2 regions of the Thalassospira sp. CH_XMU1448-2 genome follow, and region 1 is predicted to be linked to the other one. Evidence: riboswitches for the same ligand, from Rfam matches in the RefSeq annotation. Region 1 holds a riboswitch; the other holds the start of a gene.

The links. Region 1 has a riboswitch for glycine ahead of gcvT (glycine cleavage system aminomethyltransferase GcvT). Riboswitches for the same ligand answer to the same signal wherever they lie in the genome.
Region 2: linked by a shared signal. The riboswitch ahead of WA318_RS17050 (L-serine ammonia-lyase) and the one ahead of gcvT (glycine cleavage system aminomethyltransferase GcvT) in region 1 are both predicted to bind glycine.

What each region holds. Positions count from the first base shown of each region.
Region 1 is NZ_JAYMEA010000001.1:949,510-960,769, forward strand. Features, by position in the region: gene rnhA (ribonuclease HI) at 1-144, opposite strand, end outside; gene WA318_RS04285 (homoserine kinase) at 157-1,125, opposite strand; gene ispH (4-hydroxy-3-methylbut-2-enyl diphosphate reductase) at 1,172-2,119, opposite strand; gene WA318_RS04295 (hypothetical protein) at 2,378-2,932, shown strand; glycine riboswitch at 3,023-3,123, shown strand; glycine riboswitch at 3,127-3,236, shown strand; gene gcvT (glycine cleavage system aminomethyltransferase GcvT) at 3,296-4,408, shown strand; gene gcvH (glycine cleavage system protein GcvH) at 4,479-4,850, shown strand; gene gcvPA (aminomethyl-transferring glycine dehydrogenase subunit GcvPA) at 4,853-6,208, shown strand; gene gcvPB (aminomethyl-transferring glycine dehydrogenase subunit GcvPB) at 6,205-7,701, shown strand; gene WA318_RS04320 (protein phosphatase CheZ) at 7,904-8,824, shown strand; gene WA318_RS04325 (hypothetical protein) at 9,033-9,437, shown strand; gene WA318_RS04330 (peroxiredoxin) at 9,519-9,998, opposite strand; gene WA318_RS04335 (protein-disulfide reductase DsbD family protein) at 10,165-11,260, opposite strand, start outside.
Region 2 is NZ_JAYMEA010000005.1:98,754-110,013, forward strand. Features, by position in the region: gene fabG (3-oxoacyl-ACP reductase FabG) at 19-798, shown strand; gene WA318_RS17040 (YajG family lipoprotein) at 838-1,557, shown strand; gene WA318_RS17045 (dihydrofolate reductase family protein) at 1,621-2,160, opposite strand; gene WA318_RS17050 (L-serine ammonia-lyase) at 2,323-3,765, opposite strand; glycine riboswitch at 3,967-4,061, opposite strand; gene gpmI (2,3-bisphosphoglycerate-independent phosphoglycerate mutase) at 4,349-5,941, shown strand; gene WA318_RS17060 (murein hydrolase activator EnvC family protein) at 5,922-7,280, shown strand; gene WA318_RS17065 (S41 family peptidase) at 7,277-8,578, shown strand; gene WA318_RS17070 (divergent polysaccharide deacetylase family protein) at 8,637-10,154, shown strand; gene WA318_RS17075 (RNA pyrophosphohydrolase) at 10,197-10,730, shown strand; gene WA318_RS17080 (hypothetical protein) at 10,813-11,001, shown strand; gene WA318_RS17085 (methyltransferase domain-containing protein) at 11,078-11,260, shown strand, end outside.

The DNA.
Region 1 (11,260 bases):
GGTTTCGGGATCGCCGCCCGAAAGTTCCTTTTCAACGCCCTTGAAACGCAGGATCGCGCCCCAGCCACCCGGGCCGGGATTTCCGCTGCACGCGCCGTCGGTGTAAATCTCGACGTGGTTATCCCCGCCATTGTTTGAAGTCATAGGGGCGCGTCCTTAATCAAATCCATAGGCAGCTGCACTTTCCACCCGCTGATGGAAACGAAGCTTGTTGATATATTCGCGGGGGTTTTTGGGGGTGACCAGGGCGTCTTTTGGCGTATTCACCCAGTCATAAAGACGGGTCAGCAAAAAGCGCAGGCTGGCACCGCGCGCAAGAACCGGAAGAGCAGCGATTTCCCCGCCGCTCAGTGTGCGGACCTTGCCATATTGCGACAGAAGGTTTTTGGCCTTGGTAACATTGAAGCTGTTATCAGGTTCAAAACACCATGCATTCATGCAGATTGCGATGTCGTAGCTCAGCAGGTCATTGCAGGCGAAATAGAAGTCGATCAATCCCGATACATCTTCCTTGCCCGGGAAGAAAAATACGTTGTCGGGGAACAGATCGGCATGAATGACCCCCTTGGGCAGGTCATGGGGCCAGTTGGCTTCGAGATAGGCGATCTCGTCGCCAATCATCTTGCCAAGACCGGGTTCGACATCGTCGGCATGTTCCCGACAGCTTTCCACCAGTCCGCGCCATCCCTTGACGCTCAGTGCATTGGGAAGATGCATCTCGAAATCCAGACCGGCAGTATGGAGTTTTGCCAAGGCGGTACCAAGACCCGCACAATGATGGGGCAGGATCCGGCGTGGCGACATGCCTTGCAGGAAAGACGTAATTGCTGCCGGGCGACCACAAAGACGACGCAGTGCTACGCCGTCCGTCCCGTGGATCGGTGTCGGGCAGTTAAGTCCCTTGGCGGAAAGATGATCCATCAGACCAAGATAAAAGGGCAGGTCATCCGGATTTACCCGTTTTTCATACAGGGTCAGGATGAAAGGAGCTTCGGTCGTCTGTAGCAGAAAGTTGGTGTTTTCCACACCTTCTGCGATGCCCTTGAACGATACAACATCACCGATATCGTATTCGGCGACAAAACGGGCGATGTCTTCGTCTGAAACGTCGGTATAGACGGCCATTGGAGTTATCGTATTCCTGATCTGAAAGATAAGCAGTTAGATCGAATTAGCTTGCAAGCTGACGCGGCAGTTTGAAGGTCACATTCTCGTCGGTCAGTGTGATGGTCTCGACCGTCACGTCATATCGTTCGCGGCAGGCATCAATCACTTCTTCGACCAGAACTTCCGGGGCAGACGCCCCGGCGGTGATGCCAAGGGTGTTAATCCCGGCAAGTTTGCTCCAGTCAATATCATACGCCCGTTCGACCAGAACGGAACGTGTGCAGCCTTCGCGTTTGGCAACTTCGACCAGACGGTTTGAATTCGATGAATTCGGCGCACCCAGAACCAGAATGGCATCAGCCTTTTCGGCAATCATCTTGACCGCATGCTGACGGTTGGTCGTTGCATAGCAAATGTCTTCTTTCTTCGGCACCGAAATTGACGGGAACCGGCGCTGAAGGATTTCAATGATCTTGGCGGTGTCATCAAGTGACAGGGTCGTCTGGGTAACAAAAGCGAGGTTTTCCGGATTGGTGACCTCAAGCTTTTCGGCGTCTTCCTCGGTTTCAATCAGCGTCATGCTGCCTGCCGGGAGCTGGCCCATAGTGCCGATGACCTCCGGGTGACCGGCATGGCCGATCAGAAGAATATGTTTGCCTTCGGCAAAATGGCGTTCTGCGCCGCGATGAACCTTCGACACCAGCGGGCAGGTTGCATCGAGATATTCAAGCTTGCGGGTTTCGGCAGCTTCGGGCACGGATTTCGGTACGCCATGGGCCGAAAAGATTACCGGTACGCCATCGGGAACAGCATCAAGTTCATCGACGAAAACGGCACCCATATCGCGCAGGCGGTCGACAACGAATTTGTTATGGACGATCTCGTGACGGACATAAACCGGCGCACCATATTTTTCGAGCGCCTTTTCAACGATCTCAATCGCGCGATCTACCCCGGCGCAAAAGCCGCGCGGGTTGGCAAGAACGATCCGAAGACTGGCTTTATCTGACATGATACGGGGTCCGGTTTCCAAAATGTGCCGGGCTGTCCCGGCGCAGTTATTCAAGCGTTCTTGTTACATAACCTGCCTGATCTTGTGGCGCAATGACTCAGCATGGATCGAGAAGCCATGAATTTCGCAGATTTTGATGTTTTCATCTTGTGACAATATCCGAAGCGGGTTGTGCCCGTTCAAGTGAGAGAATAGACTGCGCGCGGACAGTGCTGATCGTGCACATGTCAGAAAACAGATGGTTTGATAGAGGCTTGGATGACAATCGGTAACGGACTGCGGCGCGTATGCGCATTGGGTATGGTCTCGCTTGGTGGATTGCTGGCTGCGTGCAGCGGTAACCCGTTTGAAGAGCAGCCCGTTCCGACGTGCCCGGCGGCCTATCTGCCAAAGGACACCGCAAAGCTTGTCCAGTTCAATGGCGCGGGCAAGGATCTGACCGATGTGATCGTCGAGGCCGAGTTCACGGGCTATCTTGGTGATTGCGGTTATGATCTGGGTGACAAGACGCTTGATGTCATCATCAGTCCGATTATCACCGCCGAGCTTGGCCCGGCTGCGCAGGAGCGCAGCGCGTCCTTTAAATATTTCGTGGCGCTTCGTGACCCTGCGGGCAATTTTGTTCAGAAATCGGTGTTTGATGTCACAATGCCGTTTGCCGATAACCTCAATATGGCTCGTTTCCGTGACGAGCAGGTAACATTGTCGGTGCCACTTGATGATGTCTGGACCGGACCGGATTACGAGATTTACCTTGGTTTCCAGCTAAGTGCGGATCAGCTCGACTATAATCGTCGTTTCGGAACGAACTGACGTCGCAAGGTTGAAATTCCGGTCTGACGATTGCCTGAATTTTGGGGCTGGTCGACCGAGATTGAAATACGTATAAGGACGCATACCCAAGTGATCCCCGTGGGAGAGTGCCACGGTCCATAACGGATTGCGCGGACGCCGAAGGAGCAACCACCCCGGAAACTCTCAGGCAAACGGACCGCGGGGAGATGGGACTCTGGAAAGCAGGCGGCATCAGAATGAAATGCCGGTGACCGCCTCGCCGAAGATGTAAGCAGACCGTCACGACAAGTCGGCTGTGATTCTTTCAGGCTCCAAGACAGAGGGGGAATGTGGTTGGCCATTGGTCGGCTATGTTTCGCAACGACTGTCCGGGAGAGCTTGATGGCCGATCATCAGACCGAACTGCTTAAAACAGCCCTTTATGACCTCCATGTAGAACTTGGCGCCAAGATGGTGCCGTTTGCCGGTTATGATATGCCGGTGCAATATCCGCTCGGCGTTAAGGGTGAACATCTTCATACCCGTGCCAAAGCGGGCCTGTTTGACGTGTCACACATGGGGCAGGTTCGCCTGACCGGTGAAAACCGTGTGGCCGAGCTTGAAAAGCTCGTGCCCGGAGACATCGCGATCCTCAAACCGGGTCGCACACGCTACTCGGCTTTTACCCAGGATGACGGCACGATCCTTGACGATCTTATGATCACCAATGCCGGTGACAGTCTGTTTCTTGTGATCAACGCAGCGTGCAAGGATGACGACATCGTTCACATGCGCGCCAACCTTGGCGATGGTGTTGCACTTGAGGAGATTGATGATCGTGCGTTGATGGCACTTCAGGGCCCGGAAGCTGCCAAGGTTCTTGCACGCTTTGCGCCGGAAGTTGCCGATCTCAAATTCATGAGTTTTGCCGAGATCGAGATTGCCGGGATCGCCTGCTTTGTGACCCGTTCCGGTTACACCGGCGAAGACGGCTACGAGATTTCCGTTCCCAATGACCGTGCCGAGGAGCTTGCGCGCAAGTTGCTGGCCGAGGACGAAGTCGAAGCCATCGGTCTTGGCGCACGTGATTCGCTGCGTCTGGAAGCCGGACTTTGCCTTTATGGCAATGATATCGATACCACGACGACGCCGGTTGAAGGCGATCTGAACTGGATCATCAACAAACGCCGTCGTGAAGAGGGCGGCTTCAAGGGCGCGGATGTCATCCTTGATCAGCTTGCAAATGGTGCAGACCGCAAACGTGTCGGCATCAAGCCGGAAGGCAAGGCGCCCGCCCGCGAACATACCCCGATTCTGAACAGCGACGGCGAAGAAATCGGCGAAATCACCAGCGGTGGTTTTGGTCCGACGGTCGATGGTCCGATTGCAATGGGATATGTGGCAATTGAATTTTCCGAGCCGGGTACCAAGGTCGATCTTATGGTGCGTGGCAAGGCCCGTCCGGCAGAGGTTGTTGAACTTCCGTTCGCACCGCATCGCTATTTCCGCGGCTAATCGCCGTAATTCTTGAGAATGTGCGGCGGATCGCCGCGCGGCAGACAAACGATCAACAGGGACTAAGACAATGGCTAAGAAATTCTCGCAGGAACATGAATGGATCGAGCTTGAAGACGGTATCGCAACCGTTGGCATCACCGATTACGCACAGCAGTCGCTTGGCGACATCGTGTATGTCGAGCTGCCGGAAATCGGCAAGAAACTGACCAAGGATGGCGATGCCGCCGTCGTTGAGTCGGTCAAGGCCGCAAGTGATGTTTATGCGCCGCTTGATGGTGAAATTGTTGAAGTAAACGAAGAACTTGATGCCAATCCGGCGCTGGTGAATGAAGCACCGGAAACCGATGGCTGGTTCTTTAAAATGTCGCTGACTGATGAATCCCAGCTCGACGAGCTGATGGATGAAGCAGCCTATAAAGACTTCGTCGAAGGTCTGTAAGTATGCGTTATCTTCCACTGACACGCGCTGATCGCGCCGTGATGCTTGAAACCATCGGGGCGTCATCAGTCGATGAACTTTACTGTGATGTGCCCGAGGGCGCATTGCTTGATGCACCGGTTGATCTGCCCAGCCATCTTGGCGAAATGCAGGTCGAACGCGACATGCAGGCGCTTGCCGCCAAAAACATCGGCGCATCAAGTGTGCCAAGCTTCCTGGGTGCAGGTGCCTATCGTCACCATGTTCCTGCAACGGTTGATTACATCATCCAGCGTGGTGAATTCCTGACGGCCTATACACCCTATCAGCCGGAAATCGCGCAGGGCACGTTGCAGTATCTGTTCGAATTCCAGACCCAGGTAGCATCGATCACAGGTATGGATGTGGCCAACGCATCGATGTGGGATGGTGCAACATCCTGTGCCGAGGCTGTCCTGATGGCTTGCCGTGCGACCCGTCGCAAAAAGGCCGTTCTTTCGGGCGGCCTGCATCCGCATTACCGCGAAGTCACCGAGACCTATTGCCAGTACAGCGATACCGAAGTTGCCGGACGTGACGGCAACCCGGAACAGCAGGCAACTGTCGAGGAACTGGGCGAACTGATTGATGATCAGACGGCCTGCGTTGTTGTGCAGTACCCGGATGTTTTTGGTCGTATTCAGGACCACACCCAGCTTGCAGATCTTTGCCATGCCAAGGGCGCGCTTCTGGTTGTCGTCTTTACCGAGGCTGTTGCATTCGGCGCGATCAAGTCACCGGGAAGCTTCGGTGCCGACATCGTTTGCGGTGAAGGCCAGTCAATCGGCAATGCGCTGAACTATGGCGGGCCATATGTCGGTCTGTTTGCCACCACCCAGAAACTGGTGCGTCAGATGCCCGGCCGTCTCTGTGGCGAGACGGTGGATCAGGATGGCAAGCGTGGTTTTGTTCTGACACTTTCGACCCGTGAACAGCATATCCGTCGCGAAAAGGCGACATCGAACATCTGCACCAACTCCGGTCTGTGCTCGTTGGCATTCACGGTTCACATGAGCCTGCTTGGTGAAGACGGTTATCGTCGCCTGGCAATCCTGAACCACGAAAATGCCTGCAAGGCTGCGGATGCAATTGATTCCGTCGCTGGTGCATCGGTTGTGAATGACAGCTTCTTTAACGAGTTCACTGTCAAGCTTGCCAAACCGGCAGCCGAGGTTGTCGAGGCACTGGTCGCCAAGGGTGTTCTTGGTGGTGTTCCACTGTCGCGTCTTTATCCGAACCGTTCTGATCTGGATAATTACCTGCTGGTGGCGGTTACTGAAACCAATACCGATGAAGATATCGCGGCCCTTGCGTCCGCATTGAAGGAGGCGCTGGCATGACGTTTACAACCCATACCGGCAACCGTGGACTTGTTCTGGAAGAAAAGCTGATCTTTGAACAGGGTCAGCCAGGCCGCACCGGCGTTGATCTGCCAGAGCCGAAAGGTACGAAGTCGCGCCTTGCAGGCCTTGATCGTGACAGCAATGTCGGTCTTCCGGGCTTGTCCGAACCGCAGGTGGTTCGCCACTTTACCCGCCTGTCGCAGAAGAATTTCGGGATTGATTCCGGTTTCTTCCCGCTGGGGTCCTGCACCATGAAGCACAACCCGCGCCTGAATGAAAAGGTTGCGCGTTTGCCCGGTCTTTCCGATCTGCATCCGATGCAGCCCGAAAGCACGGTTCAGGGTGCGCTTGAACTGATTGACCAGTGTGCACACTGGTTGCTGGTTCTGACCGGGATGCCGGCTGTTTCCATGTCACCGGCTGCCGGTGCACAGGGTGAACTTTGCGGCATGATGGCCATTCGTGCGGCCCTTGATGCCCGTGGCGAAAACCGCCGTCGTGTTCTGGTGCCGGAATCGGCCCATGGGACCAACCCGGCAACCGCGGCTGCATGTGGCTTTACGGTTGATTCAATCCCGGCAACCGAGGATGGTCGTGTTGATCTGGCGGCGTTTGAGGCCAAGCTTGGTGACGATGTCGCCGGTATCATGCTGACCAATCCGAATACCTGCGGCCTGTTCGAACGTGATGTGCGCAAGATCGCCGATCTGGTGCACGCGGCTGGTGGTTACTTCTATTGCGATGGTGCGAACTTCAACGCCATTGTTGGTCGTGTTCGCCCGGCCGATCTTGGCATTGATGCGATGCATATCAACCTGCACAAGACCTTCTCCACTCCGCATGGTGGTGGCGGACCGGGTTCCGGGCCGGTTGTGTTCTCCGATGCCCTGGCGCCGTTCGCACCGATCCCTTATGTCGTGCGCAATGAAAACGGCTTCCATCTGGTTGAAACCGCAGACGAAAATGACGGCATGAAGCCGTTTGGCCGTCTGAAAGGCTTCCATGGCCAGATGGGCATGTTCATTCGTGCCCTGACCTATATGAAAAGCCACGGTGCGGATGGTCTGCGTCAGGCGTCGGGTGATGCTGTTCTTAATGCCAACTATCTGCTTGCCCGTCTCAAGGAAAAGCTCAGCGTGGCGTTCCCGGGCTATTGCATGCATGAAGCCCTGTTTGACGACAGCTTCCTGAAAGATACCGGTGTTTCGACGCTGGATCTTGCCAAGGCAATCATCGACGAAGGGTTCCACCCGATGACGATGTATTTCCCGCTGGTCGTTCATGGTGCATTGCTGATCGAGCCGACCGAAACCGAAACCAAGGAATCGATCGACCAGTTCTGTGATGCAGTGCTTGCACTGGTCGCAAAGGCCGAGTCGGGTGATGCAGAGTTCTTCAAGAACGCACCTTACCTGACGCCGCGTCGTCGTCTTGATGAAACGGCAGCGGCGCGCAAGCCTGTGTTGCGCTGGCAACCGGAAACGGCTTGATACGCAAGGCTGCTTTAAGATTGCGAGCACCCCGGTCCATGGCCGGGGTGTTCTTTTTCAAGGACTTGTACTTGAAACCCATTGGACTTGTTGCAATCTGCACCTTTATACTTGTTCGAAAGGTAATGAACGACGCCGTCAAACGGTGCGTTTGGGGATTTTGTGAATGGGCTGCGCCCGTTCTGGAGGTTTGAAGTCAATCATGTCTCGTCGTGTTCAGAAGGTGTTTACTGCCGAACGTCGGTTAAAAGAGCGGACAGGTGGGGTCGTTGAAGATTGGTCGGACTCGTTCTTTGATCCGACGCTGGAAAGTGGGATGGGCGCAGGTGAAGCCATGCCGTCATCCTTGCCGTCTCCGGCTGCAACAGCAGAGCCTTCTGGTTTGACACAAGCTGTTCTTGACGAAATCCGGGCCCTTCGCGGGGAAGTATCCCAACTGCGCGAAGCGGTTGCATCCGGGGCAACAATCAGTGCCGACGCGCCGGTCGCTGCACCGGTTGCATCAAATGATGCGCCGATGGACGAGCTGCCCGAACCGGTTTCAAGCAACTTTACGCATAGCAACCGCCCGGGGGCGTCCGAGCCTGACCGTGATGATCTGGAACTGATTCGTACCCAGATCGAAGAAATGAACGAGCATATCCACAAGGCAAAGATCCAGATCGCATCGTTACGCCATCCAAAGGCCTCTGATGACCGTCTGGTCAGTGCGGCCTCCGAGCTTGATGCCATCGTCAAGGATACGGAAATGGCAACGCATACCATTCTGGAATCTGCCGAACAGATTGATGATCTGGCGATGACGCTCAAGAATTCTGCGCCCAGTGACTTTGTTGCTGATCACGTCGAACAGATCGCCTTTATCGTCACGAAAATCTTTGAGTCCTGTAACTTCCAGGACATTACCGGACAGCGCATCAACAAGGTCGTGCGCACGCTCGAATTTGTTGAAGAACGTGTCCACAACATGATCCTGATCTGGGGCGAGGATGCCTTTGCAGATCTTCCTGTGCCCGAGGGCGCGAGTAAAGAAAACCTGATTGAAGATGCGGATCTTTTGAATGGTCCGCAACTTGAAGGAGAGGGGATCAGTCAGGACGATATCGACAAATTGTTCGATTGAGGATGAAAACCTTGTTTTCTGTCCTATATCTGGGTAACAGACATACCCAATCCTTCCGCAGAAGAAGGATTCAGGCGATTTGCTGACATGTGACGTCAACCAATCGTTTACATATGTTGGGGTATGTTTATACCTATAAGAATAAGAAGCGTTGTTGGGATGCGTGTGACATTCGGTTGCACGTGTTTTGGCGTGCTTGGAGGTTGCTATGGGATTTTGGTCTCTTGGTGCTATTCGCCAGCCTAAGGCTCAGGACATTAAATGGCGCAAAAGCCCGCGTGGGGATTATTACCGCCTGTTCATGATTGATGACATCAGAGAACTCGGTCTGAACGGTGTGGGTGGCGTGTATCTGTTGTGGCATGGCGGCTTGAAACCGTCGTGGCTGGTTGCTGGCGCGACCGAGGATCTTGGCCACAGTTTTCAGGAACTGGCGCGGGACCCGGACATTCGTGAATATGACGGCCGCGGTGGTGTGTTCATGAGCTGGTCGCCGATCAAGGGTTCCTTCCGCGAAGGCGTTGTGCATTTCATTGCAAAGCACACCAACCCGACATTTGAATGCGATTTTGACAGTAGCGAAGACCCGATTCCGGTTCTGTTGCCGCGCTAAACCATTCAATCCGGTCTTTCAGACAAGAAAAGCTCCGCAGATATCTGCGGAGCTTTCTGTGTTTCTATCAGGCCCTGTTGATCAGAGCTTTTCAAGAACAGCTTCGGCGCTGGAAACTTCAAAGACGCCCGGTTCTTCAACCGCGAGATGGGTGACTTTGCCGTTATCGACGATCATCGCGAAGCGGTTGGCGCGTTTGCCAAGTCCACGGCCCGTCAGATCGAGTTCAAGACCCGTTGCATCGACGAATGACAGGTCACCGTCCGAAAGCATGGTGATGTTTTCGGCATTTTCGGATTTCGACCAGGCCTGAAGGACGAAAGCATCATTGGATGCAAGGCAGGCAATCTCGTCGACACCCTTCGCCTTGATTTCGTCGGCCTTGGCAACAAAGCCCGGCAGATGTTTGGCAGAGCAGGTCGGGGTGTAAGCGCCCGGAACTGCAAACAGGACGACCTTGCGGCCTGCGAAGAATTCCTTTGAATTGACAGCTTCGGGGCCGTCGCTGGTCGCGCGGAACAGGGTAACGTCCGGGATATCATTGCCGACTGTGATGGTCATGGGTATCTCCGTAAGAATGCGCAATCCCGTTGATTGCGCGATGGGTATCTTGAACCTGAATCAAACTACAATTCGGCTGTATATTCAATGCTGTCGACCATAGTTTTTAGGAACTGTCATCTCGGGGACAAGATGGTCTGTGAGCTGTGGTCGTGTGAAGTACTGATTACTGCGTGTTCCTGACAATATCGGATGTGGTGTTGCCGCCAGCCGTTTGCAAAGCGCCCAAAACCGCGTCAACCCGAAGCAGCTCGGACAAAAGGATGCCATCAGGTGCGCCCGGTCCAAAGACGGCATTGAACGGAATGCCAAAACGCCCGTAAGACGCCAGATAGTCGGCAATTTTCTGGTCAGGGCGGGTCCAGTCGGCCTGCATCAGAACAATATTGTCATTGCGAAGGGCGTTTGCGACCTCGGTGGTTTCAAGAACCAGCTTCTTGTTGACCTGACAGGTGACGCACCATTCGGCGGTGACATCGACCAGCACTGTTTTACCCTCGGCAACAAGTGTACCGATTGTTTCAGGCGCAAATGCCTGCCATTCCAGTATTCCGGCATTCTGGTTGCTGGTGGTCTGGCTTGGCGGTTTGGCAAAGCCCGGAGCAAATAGCGCAATCAGGAAACCGGCAAGAGCAAGACCGGTAAAGGCAAAACGCGGTCGCAGGTTTTGGGTGCGCGAGCGCGCCCAAACAAACAAGCCACCGATCACAAGACCAAGACCAACGGCAATGGCACCCCCAAGACCGACCTGAACCGACAGGATGCCAAGCAACCATACTGCGGTCCCAACCAGTGCCAGTCCGAGAACCCCCTTGACCACATTCATCCAGCGGCCCGGTTTTGGCAGCAGATGTGCAACACGCGGCTGGATCGCAATTGCCAGATAAGGCAGGGCAAGTCCGATCCCCAGAAGCGTAAAGATCAAAAAGATATCGACGATGCTTCCGGCAAGGGCAAAGCCGATTGCCGTACCAAGAAACGGCGCCGAACACGGCGTCGCCAGCAATGTCGCAAACATGCCGGTCAGAAAATGACCGCTGAGATGACGACCGCGATTTTCCTGATTGCTGATTGCATCATTGGCGACATTGCCCAGTTCGCTGGGACCATTAATTTCAAAAAGTCCCCACATATTGAGTGCAAACAGGGCCAGAATGATCGTCATGACGGTCAGGAACAGCGGTTGCTGGAACTGAATACCCCAACCGATAGACCCACCCGCCAGTTTGATGCCAACCAGTATGGCTGCGATCAGCCAGAAG
Region 2 (11,260 bases), on a different contig from region 1:
TTCATGAAAGGATCCCTCATGCTGACTTCAATTTCCGGAAAAAGCGTCATCGTTACCGGTGGCTCCAAGGGCATTGGCAAGGGCATCGCCAGCGTCTTTGCAAAACAGGGCGCAAAGGTCATGGTTGTGGCCCGCACCGAAAAGGATGCGGTCGTAACGGTTGAGGAAATCAAGGCTGCCGGTGGTACAGCGGATATGTTTCTGTGTGATGTCGCAGATTGGGATCAGGTCATGGGCATGGCGGAATACACCGCAAAGACCTTTGGCGGGATTGATATCCTGTGCGCCAATGCCGGTATCTTCCCGCAGGTCAAAATGATTGAAATGGGTGCAGATGACTGGGATCAGGTCATGTCGACCAACCTCAAAAGCAGCTTTCTCTGCGTAAAGGCCTGCATTCCCTATTTCGAGAAAGCCGGCAAAGGCCGGGTCGTGATCACCTCGTCCATAACCGGTCCGGTCACCGGCTATCCCGGTTGGGCGCATTACGGTGCGTCCAAGGCTGGTCAGCTTGGTTTCATCCGGACTGCCGCAATGGAACTGTCGCGCTATAACACGACGATCAATGCCGTGATGCCGGGCAATATCATGACCGAAGGTCTGGCTGATCTTGGACAGGATTACCTGGACTCGATGGCGAACTCGATCCCGCTCAAACGTCTGGGCAGTGTCGAGGACATCGCCAATGCCGCCCTGTTCTTTGCATCCGACGAGGCCGCCTATATCACCGGCCAATCCATTATCGTCGATGGCGGACAAATCCTGCCTGAATCGCTTGATGCACTGGGCGAGATCTAAGCAAAAACGAGATACTCACCTAGGAAACACAATTTAAATTTGCATCCCCTTTCCCCTTTGGATACTGATATTTTCAGTATTCAGAGGGGATTTATCATGAAACTTCATCACCTTAAGATTCTCGCAGTGCTCGGCTGCGTTGCGTTCCTCGGGGCTTGCGCAACATCACGAAGTGTCGTTCAAATCGAACAACCAGACACCATTGAAAACCCCGCCGAAGGAACCGAGGTCAGAATTCTGGAAGTGAATGACAACCGTCAATTCCAGATTGACCCGCCCAGTCCGGATATCCCCTCGCTTGCCAATGACGAAATTGATAACAAGTCGATCACGTCCCGCGCCTATGCGCGTAAACGCAACACCTATGGCATGGCCTTGGGCGATGTGCTGATCCCCGAAGGCAAGACCGTCGCCGACGCCATTGCCAAAACGGTCGAAAACGGATTCCAGGCAGCCGGATACCGTGTTTTGACACCAGAAGATGCGAATTACGCCAGTGCCGCCGATGTCAAAGTTGATATTTCGGAATTCTGGTCATGGTTTGAACCCGGCTTCTGGCAAATCACCATACACAATCGCAGCGACATAACCTTAACTGCCGACAATATCACCCAGTCTGGCCCTATCAGGATCAAAGAGCAGTACAACGAGAACATGCAAATGGCGCTCGATAGCGATTGGCAGAAAAGTGCAATCAACGCTTTAAAGCAGGTTCGCGAAAAAATCACCGAACAGCTCTTGGCGCTTTCAGAAAAATGATCGGCCTTTAAGCCGAAACGTGGTGAACCAAAAACCGCGCCGTTTGGGCGCGGTTTTTGTCATTCAGATATCATGCAACCCATACTGGCTGCGGACCACGCCGGAACTATAGCGCTCTGACGCCAGAAGTCGGGGTTTGATGCCACCGGCATCGCGCCCGAACAGCGATATGCCATCGCCGAGCACTTCGGGAACCGTAAAGATATCAAGCTGGTCGGCAAAGCCGCCAAACAGGAACTGCGTCACCACGCTGCCCCCGCCAACAACCCAGATATCCCCGTCCCCGTTCCGACTGTCGCGAAGCTGATCGACAAGTTCGATAATGCTGCCGCCATAGGCCTCGATATTTGCCGGGCGGTCTTCGGGAAGATCGCGTGATGTCAGAACGATGGTGCGGCGAGCCTCGTACGGCCAGTCACCAAATTCCATGACCTGATCAAAGGTGTTTCTGCCAATGATCAATGTGCCAACGGAGTCCAGAAAGTCATCAAAGCCAAACTCGGCCGGATCATATTGATCCAGCCAGTCAACCGCGCCATTGGTGCGTGCAATGAAGCCATCCAGACTGACCGCGATATATATGCGGAACAGCTTTTTGCCCATGTCTATGTCCAACCTTTGATGGGGTCTTTGCCCCTTTTTTTGGTTCACCGATCATAGCAGATTATCAACCGGGAGTGACAAGAAAGCAGAAACCGGCACTGTTTCCATCACCACCCGATTGTCAGAAACCGCTGTTTTCCGCCCTATTCTTCCGAACAGGGGTTAACATTCGACAACGTTGACATTAACCGCAAGCCCGCCCTGACTGGTTTCCTTGTACTTGCTTTGCATGTCGAGTCCCGTCTGGCGCATGGTTTCGATCACACGATCAAGCGACACGGTGTGCTGTCCGTCGCCGCGCAATGCCAGACGTGCGGCATTGATCGCCTTGACCGCCCCCATTGTATTGCGTTCGATACAGGGCACCTGCACCAAACCGCCAATCGGATCGCAGGTCAGGCCAAGGTTATGCTCCATCCCGATCTCGGCGGCATTTTCGACCTGTTCGGGTGTGCCGCCCAGAACAGCACAAAGTGCGCCCGCTGCCATCGAACAGGCCACACCGACCTCGCCCTGGCATCCGACCTCGGCTGCCGAGATCGAGGCACGCTTCTTGTAGATCGAACCGATTGCAGCAGCGGTTAAAAGGAATTCGCGAATTTTGGCCTGACTGGCATTGGCCCCAAACCGTTCATAATAGCGAAGAACGGCCGGGATCACCCCGGCTGCCCCGTTGGTCGGAGCCGTCACGACGCGGCCGCCTGCGGCATTTTCCTCGTTCACGGCAAGGGCATAAAGATTGACCCAGTCAATCACGGTCAAAGGATCGCGAAGGCCCGCTTCGGGTTTATCCGTCAGTTCGTGATAAAGCTTGGATGCACGCCGTTTCACATTCAGCCCGCCGGGCAAAATACCGTCCGTTTTGCAGCCACGATCAATACAATCCATCATCGCCCGATGCACGCGATCGACAAATTCATATGTCTCGTCCGGGCTGCGCCAGCTTTGTTCATTTGCCATCATGATTTCGGCAATCGAACGCCCTTCGCGCTTGCAGATCGCCATCAATTCATCGGCTGATCCGAACGGATGGGGCAATGTGATGTTATCACCGGAATATTCCGCCCCGCGATCATCACCAGACACAATAAATCCGCCGCCAACTGAAAAATATTCCTGTTCGTGGATTTTCACCCCGTCACGATCAAAGGCGGTGATCCGCATGCCATTGGGATGTTGCGGCAAGGTCTCGGTGAAATGGAAAACAAGATTGGTCTCGCGGTTAAAGGCCACCGGATGCTGCCCGTAAAGTTGCAGCTCGGAACTGGCATCAATTGCCGCCATGGTCGGGGCCACATCATCGGGATCCACACTGCGCGGACGTTGCCCTGAAAGGCCCATGATCACAGCGGTATCGGTCGCATGTCCCTTACCCGTCAGGGCAAGCGATCCATAAAGATCGACGACCACGCTGCCGGTTCTGGTCAAAAGATTGCGAGCTTCAAGTTCAAGGCAGAAGCGGTAACCCGCCCGCATCGGACCAACCGTATGCGAACTCGATGGGCCAATCCCGATGGTATAAAGATCAACAACAGAAAGGTTTACGTCTTGCACAGATCCGTCTTGCGATCCCGAAGCGGGACCGGTGGCGGTATGGGTGGTCATAAGGGCCTCCTTCACGGCTCTTGAACGCGCGAAATCTCGCGCCGTTTGCGAACCGGTGTCTTGCCCCCTCTGTCCCTTGACCTGAGATTGTGCGCCTGCCTGCCAAAAACAATGTCAGCCAACAGGTTTTCATCCTTCGGTGGAAACCGGGTGTCGGGCACAATGAACATGCACGCCATCCGGTTTCTCTCTCCAGAGCCTCTATCCGCGACGGTCCATCTGCCTGAGAGTTTTATGGGGCTATTGCTCCTTCGGCGCCGGTCATGCGGATGACCGGGCTCTCCCGTCGTGGTGCGAAACGCCATTTCTGCCGTCTCTGAGGATCACCGTTGGAACGCAGAGTATCTGTGTCTGCAAACCCTGTCAAAAAGCAGCTTTGCACCTGCAAAAAATTCCCGGCACGGGTACTGTTTCGCGGCCACATTCATGCTAAATTGCCGGAATTACACATGTGCCTGTTGCGAGTAACGGTTGACCCACCCTGCCTGCGCAACAGGATTGATGGCGAACCGTCCCGTAAGTCACCATATTTACTGGTAATTATTTACGGGTAATTCAGCCTTTATCTCTATCAGTGGGGTTTATGAACGTGACTGTATCGAATTCCGTAAAGCGCCCGCGCCCGGTGGTGCTGTGCATTCTGGACGGCTGGGGTTATCGCGAAGAAACCAAGGACAACGCCGTTGCCTTGGCCAATACGCCTGTCTGGGATGCGCTTTATGCCAATAACCCGACCGGTTTCCTCAAGGCGTGCGGTCTGGATGTTGGCCTGCCCGAAGGCCAGATGGGCAATTCGGAAGTCGGTCACATGAATCTTGGGGCGGGCCGTGTGGTCATGCAGGAACTGCCCAAAATTGATGAAGCCGTCAAAACTGGCTCCATTGCCGATACCGACACCGTCAAAAAGATTATCGCGACCCTGAAAGACAGCAATGGCGTCTGCCACATTGCCGGTCTTCTGTCCGAAGGCGGCGTTCATTCCCATCAGGCCCATATGGCCGCCCTTGCGAAAATCATCGCGGGCGCTGGTGTACCGGTGAAAATTCACGCCTATCTTGATGGTCGCGACACGGCACCGAAAAGTGCTGCCAAATTCCTTGAGAAATTCCGCGCCCTGATCGGCGATGCCGACGTTGAAATCGTGACCGTTACCGGGCGCTATTACGCCATGGACCGCGACAACCGTTGGGAACGCGTCAGCCAGGCCTATTTCACGATGGTGCAGGGCAAAAATTACGCCGATGGCCGTACGGCTGAAAGTGCCGAAGCCGCCATTGCCAATGCCTATGCCAAAGACACCACCGATGAATTCGTTCTGCCGACAGTGATTGGTGATTTCGATGGCATCAAGGATGGCGATGGCCTGCTGATGACCAACTTCCGTGCCGATCGCGCCCGTGAAATCCTGGCAGCCCTGTGCGCTCCGGAATTCGATGGCTTTGATCGTGGCACGCCGGTCAAGTTCGCAATACAGGCTGGCATGGTCGAATATTCGTCCGAACATGCCAAATACATGGATGCGATCTATCCGCCCCAGACCCTGCCGAACATCTTTGGCGAAGTGGTTTCCAAAGCCGGTCTGAAGCAGCTTCGTATTGCCGAAACTGAAAAATACCCGCATGTCTCGTTCTTCTTTAACGGTGGCGAAGAACAGGTCTTCGAAGGCGAAGACCGTATTCTGGTCGCATCACCAAAAGTCGCGACCTATGACCTTCAGCCGGAAATGTCCGCCCCCGAAGTGACAGAAAAACTGGTTGCTGCGATCAAGTCGGAAAAATACGACGCGATCATCCTGAACTTTGCCAATCCCGACATGGTCGGCCATAGCGGCATTCTGTCTGCGGCCATGAAGGCGGCCGAGGCCGTTGATACCTGCCTTGGCAAAGTGATTGATGCGATCAAGTCGGTTGGTGGTGTCGCCTTTGTGACTGCCGATCACGGCAATTGCGAAGTCATGGTCGATCCTGAAACCGGCGAACCGCACACGGCACATACCCTTAATCTCGTTCCGACCATTCTTGTTAACGGTCCGGAAGGGGTAACATTGGAGAATGGGCGTCTTGCCGACGTTGCGCCGACCTTGCTGCAACTGCTTGGCGTCGCCCAGCCAGCCGAGATGACTGGCAAACCGTTGCTTAGGGGCCTGAAACAGAATGATGCGCTTCTTGCGAGCTAAATTTGCTTACAGGATAGCCCTGCCTGCGCTGACCGTTTTTGCGGTTCTTGCAGCAGGCGGGGCAGCGCCTTCTTTTGCCCAATCGCTGCAGAAAGTTGACAAGAAGCTTGATCAACTCGAAAGCCAGCTTTCCGAACAGCAAAAACAGGAAGAGTTCCTGTCGCGTAAATCGCGCGAACTCTGGACCGAGGAACAGGCCCTGCAATCCGAAGCCATTTCGGTTGCCCGGCGGACCCAGCGTCTGGAATCGACCCTGACCGAACTTGAAGATCAGCTTCAGACACTCGAAACCCGTGAAAAGGTTGCCGCGACCAGTCTCGAAGACAAGGCAGGGCAATATGCCCGCATCCTGATGGCGCTACAGCGTCTGTCAACAACACCGCCCGAAGCCGTCATTGCCCTGCCAACATCACCGCAGGATACCCTGCGTTCGGCGGTGTTGCTCAAAGCAGCGCTTCCCGGCGTGGAACAGCATGCGCGCGACCTGCGCAAGGAATTGTCTGAAATCGCCACACTTCGCGAAGATATCCGCGACCGTCGCGCCGATGTCGCCAAAGCGACCAAGGAATTACAGCAGGACCGCGCATCACTGGCCGCCCTGCTGGGTGAAAAACGCCGCTTGCGCACCGAGACCGAGGCCGAAGCACACGAAGCCGCCAAAGCCGTGAGCGCCCTTGCCGACGAGGCCAAATCACTTGGCGAGTTGCTGAGTACGCTTCGCAAGCGTGCCGAAGGCCTGCCAAAACCGCGTTCCCGCCCGGAAATTCAGCTTGCCAGCCGGACCGAACCGGACGCCGACACGCTTGGCGCAACGACCATTGCGCGCAACCCGCCGCCGGAACCCCCGGCGCGAAAAGATGACGCACCCAGCGCACCAGACAAAAAAGATGGCACCAGCGACGAGGAATTCGCTGTTGGCAGTTCAATTACGCTGGCACACGGGCATTTACGAATGCCCGCCAGTGGCAAAGTCGTCACACTGTTCGGGGAAAAATCACGTGGCCCGGACGGATTGACAGTCACAAGATCCAAAGGAATTGAGATCAGCACACGTGCAAATGCGCAGGTTGTCTCGCCCTTTGACGGCAAAGTTGTCTTTGCCGGACCCTTCCGCGGTTACGGCCGACTCTTGATTATCGAACACGGCGAAGGATACCATAGCCTTATCGCCGGTTTTGATCGGCTCGACAGTGTGGTAGGACAATATCTATTGGCGGGCGAACCTGTTGGTATTATGGGTGAAACGGCGCCTAAACTGTATCTGGAGATGCGCCAGGACGGAGAAGCGATTAATCCGCTTCCCTGGCTGGCCTCGAAAAACGGCAAGGTAAGTGGATGAAAACCTCTCGATTGGCAGTACTCGCACTCGCGACCGGCATGACTTTCGGCCTTGCGTCCCCAAGTCTGGCGCAATCTTCAACGTCCTCGGCTGAAACGTATCGCCTGCTGAATTTGTTTGGCGATGTCTTTGAACAGGTCAAAGCCAAATATGTCGAAGAAGTCGATGACAAGCAGCTGATCGAAGCTGCCATCAACGGCATGCTGACCTCGCTTGATCCGCATTCCTCCTATCTGAACATGGATAATTTCGAGGAAATGCAAGTCGATACCCGCGGCGAATTTGGCGGGCTTGGGATCGAAGTCACGATGGAAGACGGCTTTGTCAAAGTCATCTCGCCGATCTATGACACACCCGCGGAAAAGGCCGGCCTGCAACCGGGCGACTTCATCACCCATATTGATGGCACTGCCATTCGCGGCCTGACGCTTAACGACGCGGTCGAAATGATGCGTGGCAAGGTCAATACCGACATCGTCCTGACCATCATCCGCAAGGGTGAACAGGCGCCGTTTGATGTCACCCTGACCCGTGCAGTGATCAAGATCCAGTCGGTTCGCGCCGAGGTAAAGGAAGATATCGGTTACATCCGCATCACCAAATTCAACGAACAGACCTTTAGCGGCTTGCAGCGCGCCATTACCGACATGCGCGATCAGATCGGCCCGGAAATCAAGGGTCTGGTGATTGACCTTCGCAACAATCCGGGCGGTCTTCTTGATCAGGCGATTTCGGTTTCCGATGCCTTCCTTGATAAAGGCGAAATCGTATCGACCCGTCCGCGTGACACCCAGAATACCGAACGCTACAACGCCCGTTCCGGCGATCTGGCCGAAGGTCTTCCGATGATTGTTCTGATCAATGACGGTTCTGCATCGGCATCCGAAATCGTTGCCGGTGCGCTTCAGGATCACCGCCGGGCGATCATCATGGGCACGCGCAGCTTCGGCAAGGGATCGGTACAAACCATCCTTCCGATGCCGGGCAATGTCGCACTGCGTCTGACGACAGCGCGCTATTACACCCCGTCGGGCAAATCGATTCAGGAAGTCGGGATCGTTCCCGATATCATCGTGCCACAGGCCCGTGTCGAAAGCATCGAAGGTGACACCCGCCGTTCCGAAGCATCACTGAATGGTGCGCTTCGCAACGAGGACGCACACACCACCGATACCGAAAAGGATGCAAATTCCCGCCGGGATCAGGCCGAGCAGCTTGCGATTGACGATTACCAGCTGTCGCGTGCACTTGACATGATCCGGGGCATTTCCCTGTTTGGTTCTCGCCCGCAAGGGTAAGGACCAACCGGACACCGTGAGAGACTAGCTGTTCGTGTTCAGGAAAATCCTAAACTCCTTGCCATTCAGAAAGAAGAAGAATGGCGATCTCGACGAGGACATGGCTGGCGCGCTGGCTGACGACCTTGGCGACGGGATGTCTGACGCCGAACACGATGTTGATCTCGATGACCTGCCCTTCAATGAACTGCCCATCGATGTTCAGTTCAAAAGACTTCCCAAGCGGCCGAAATCAAGGCGCAGCTGGTTGTCAAAGCTTCTGATCATTACGCTGTTCCTGTCGCCCTTCGGGGCGACAGCTGTGGCCATGATCCCGGTTCTTGATCCCGAAACCGGCTGGCGACTGTTTCATACCGGCGGGCCCGAGGCACTGGTTGCCGTGCCGGGTTCTGAGCGCGAACTTCAGGAAGAGATTGCTCGCGGTGTGCGTGACATGCAGGAACGTGAACGCGCCCAGCAAAACACCAATATGCCAACCGACGGCACGAATAGCAGTCCCGAAGAAATCGCCAGTCAGCTATCGGGTATTTCCGATCTGATCGGGACACCCGAACAGGGTGATGGTGCAACTTCAGGGGACCAGCCATCCCCCGAAGAACTCGCAGCCCTGATCGCCGAGGAAGGATCGCTTGACGATCCCATCGAACCCGATCCCTTGCGACAGGCCCCGCTTCCCGGCCTTGACGAGGAAGGAAGCTTCGGACGTATTCCGCGTATTGCAGATGACGGGACAACCCCGTTTGATGCCTATAAACGCCCGTTCGAGAAAACCGACGGACAACCTTATGTCGCCATCATTCTGACCGGTGTTGGCTTGAATGATGAACGCACCCAGACCGCGATCAATGATCTTCCCTTGAACGTGTCATTGGCGATTTCGCCTTATGGGCGCGACATCAAATCGGTCGCCAGTCAGGCCCGTGCAATGGGACATGAAGTCTTCCTTGAACTGCCGATGGAACCCGTCGACTTCCCGCTGTCTGATCCCGGTCCGCGCGCACTTTTGACATCCCTGTCCGAGGGGGAAAACCTTGTGCGGCTTGAATGGTTACTTGCACAGTTCCCCGGCTATGCCGGACTGGTCAGTCACGAAGGATCAAAATTCGGCAGCCTTGATAGCGCCATCCGGCCGATCATCGAATTCATTTCCCGATCCGGTCTGATGTATGTCGAAGGCACACGCAGCGGCATGGCAAGCTACGGCGCACAACTGGCATCGAATGCCGGAACACCCAATGCAATCGGCAATGTCCTGATTGATGAAATCCCGAGCCGCCGCCAGATCGATGCGAGACTGACCGAACTGGTGAAACTTGCAAAGCGCAACGGCGCGGCAATCGGATTTGCCCAATCCTATCCGGTCACAATCCAGCGTCTGCGGAACTGGGCATTGCGTTTAAAACGTCAGGGGGTCGAACTGGCCCCGGTCAGTGCAATTTCCGGGATGCAAGTCACACCGCAATCCGTCGCCGAGGCCGAAGCATCGCGCCTTGAAGCTGAAAAACGCGAAATCGAAGCGATGGCGCAAGATGCTGCCAACAACACAGAACCCGCCGCCACCATCGAAGGTCAGTGACGGCAAGCCGCCAATTCCGGCCCCGGTCACGCAGGAGAAATCATGGCTGACAAATCCGCAAACCCGTCCGAAACCAAATCAAAGGTCCGTGCCGAAGACCTGCCATACCGTCCGTGCGTCGGCATTGCTCTTTTCAATGCGGATGGTCTGGTCTGGATGGGCAACCGTCTGGGCTTTGAAGGTGCCTGGCAGTTGCCACAGGGCGGTATCGATGATGGCGAAACACCGGTTGAGGCCGCCCTTCGCGAACTCAAGGAAGAAATCGGCACCGACAAGGCTGAAATCATCGCAGAAACACCTGACTGGCTGACCTATGACCTGCCCGACCATCTGGTCGGCAAAGCATTCAAGGGCAAGTATCGCGGCCAGAAACAGAAATGGTTCGCCATGCGCTTTACCGGTAAGGACAAGCACATCAAGATTGATGTTCCCAATCCGGAATTTGATGCCTGGCGATGGAATGATCTTGCCACACTGCCCGATCTGATCGTGCCGTTCAAACGGCCTGTTTATTTGCAAATTGCTGATGCGTTTCGTGATGTACCGCAAAGAATTCGTGAAATCAAACAGGCATAAGGCGACTATGCGGCTTGATCGCTGCGTTCTTTTCGCTAAATTTCAAGAATCAATAACACCTACGGCTTAGAGGAGTTCCAATATGGGTGCGGATCGGATTATCTTTGGTGTTTTGACCATTGCGGTCGGTATTTTGGGCCTGTTCTATGCATCTGGCTCACAAGACGGCTATTCCTATTTTGTCGGTTTGGCCCTTTTCATTGGCGCTGTGCTGTTCATGTTCCATCTGATCAAGGGTTATTATGATCAGCTCGAAGCAGCCGATCATTAATCAACCTTGTGCCTGACGCAGCCGTAACCGGCATCTAATGCTTTAAAAACACCCGAGAAAGCTCTAGGAATTGTCTATGAGCAATACATATTGGGACCCTGCCCGTTACGGTCTGTTTGGCAATGAGCGTTTGCGACCGGCCATTGATCTGATTACCCGCCTGCCCAAAGCAGCAAGCGGATTTTCACCCCGTCACATCGTTGATCTGGGCTGTGGCCCGGGATCGGTAACAGCTGTCCTTGCCGATGCATATGCGGAT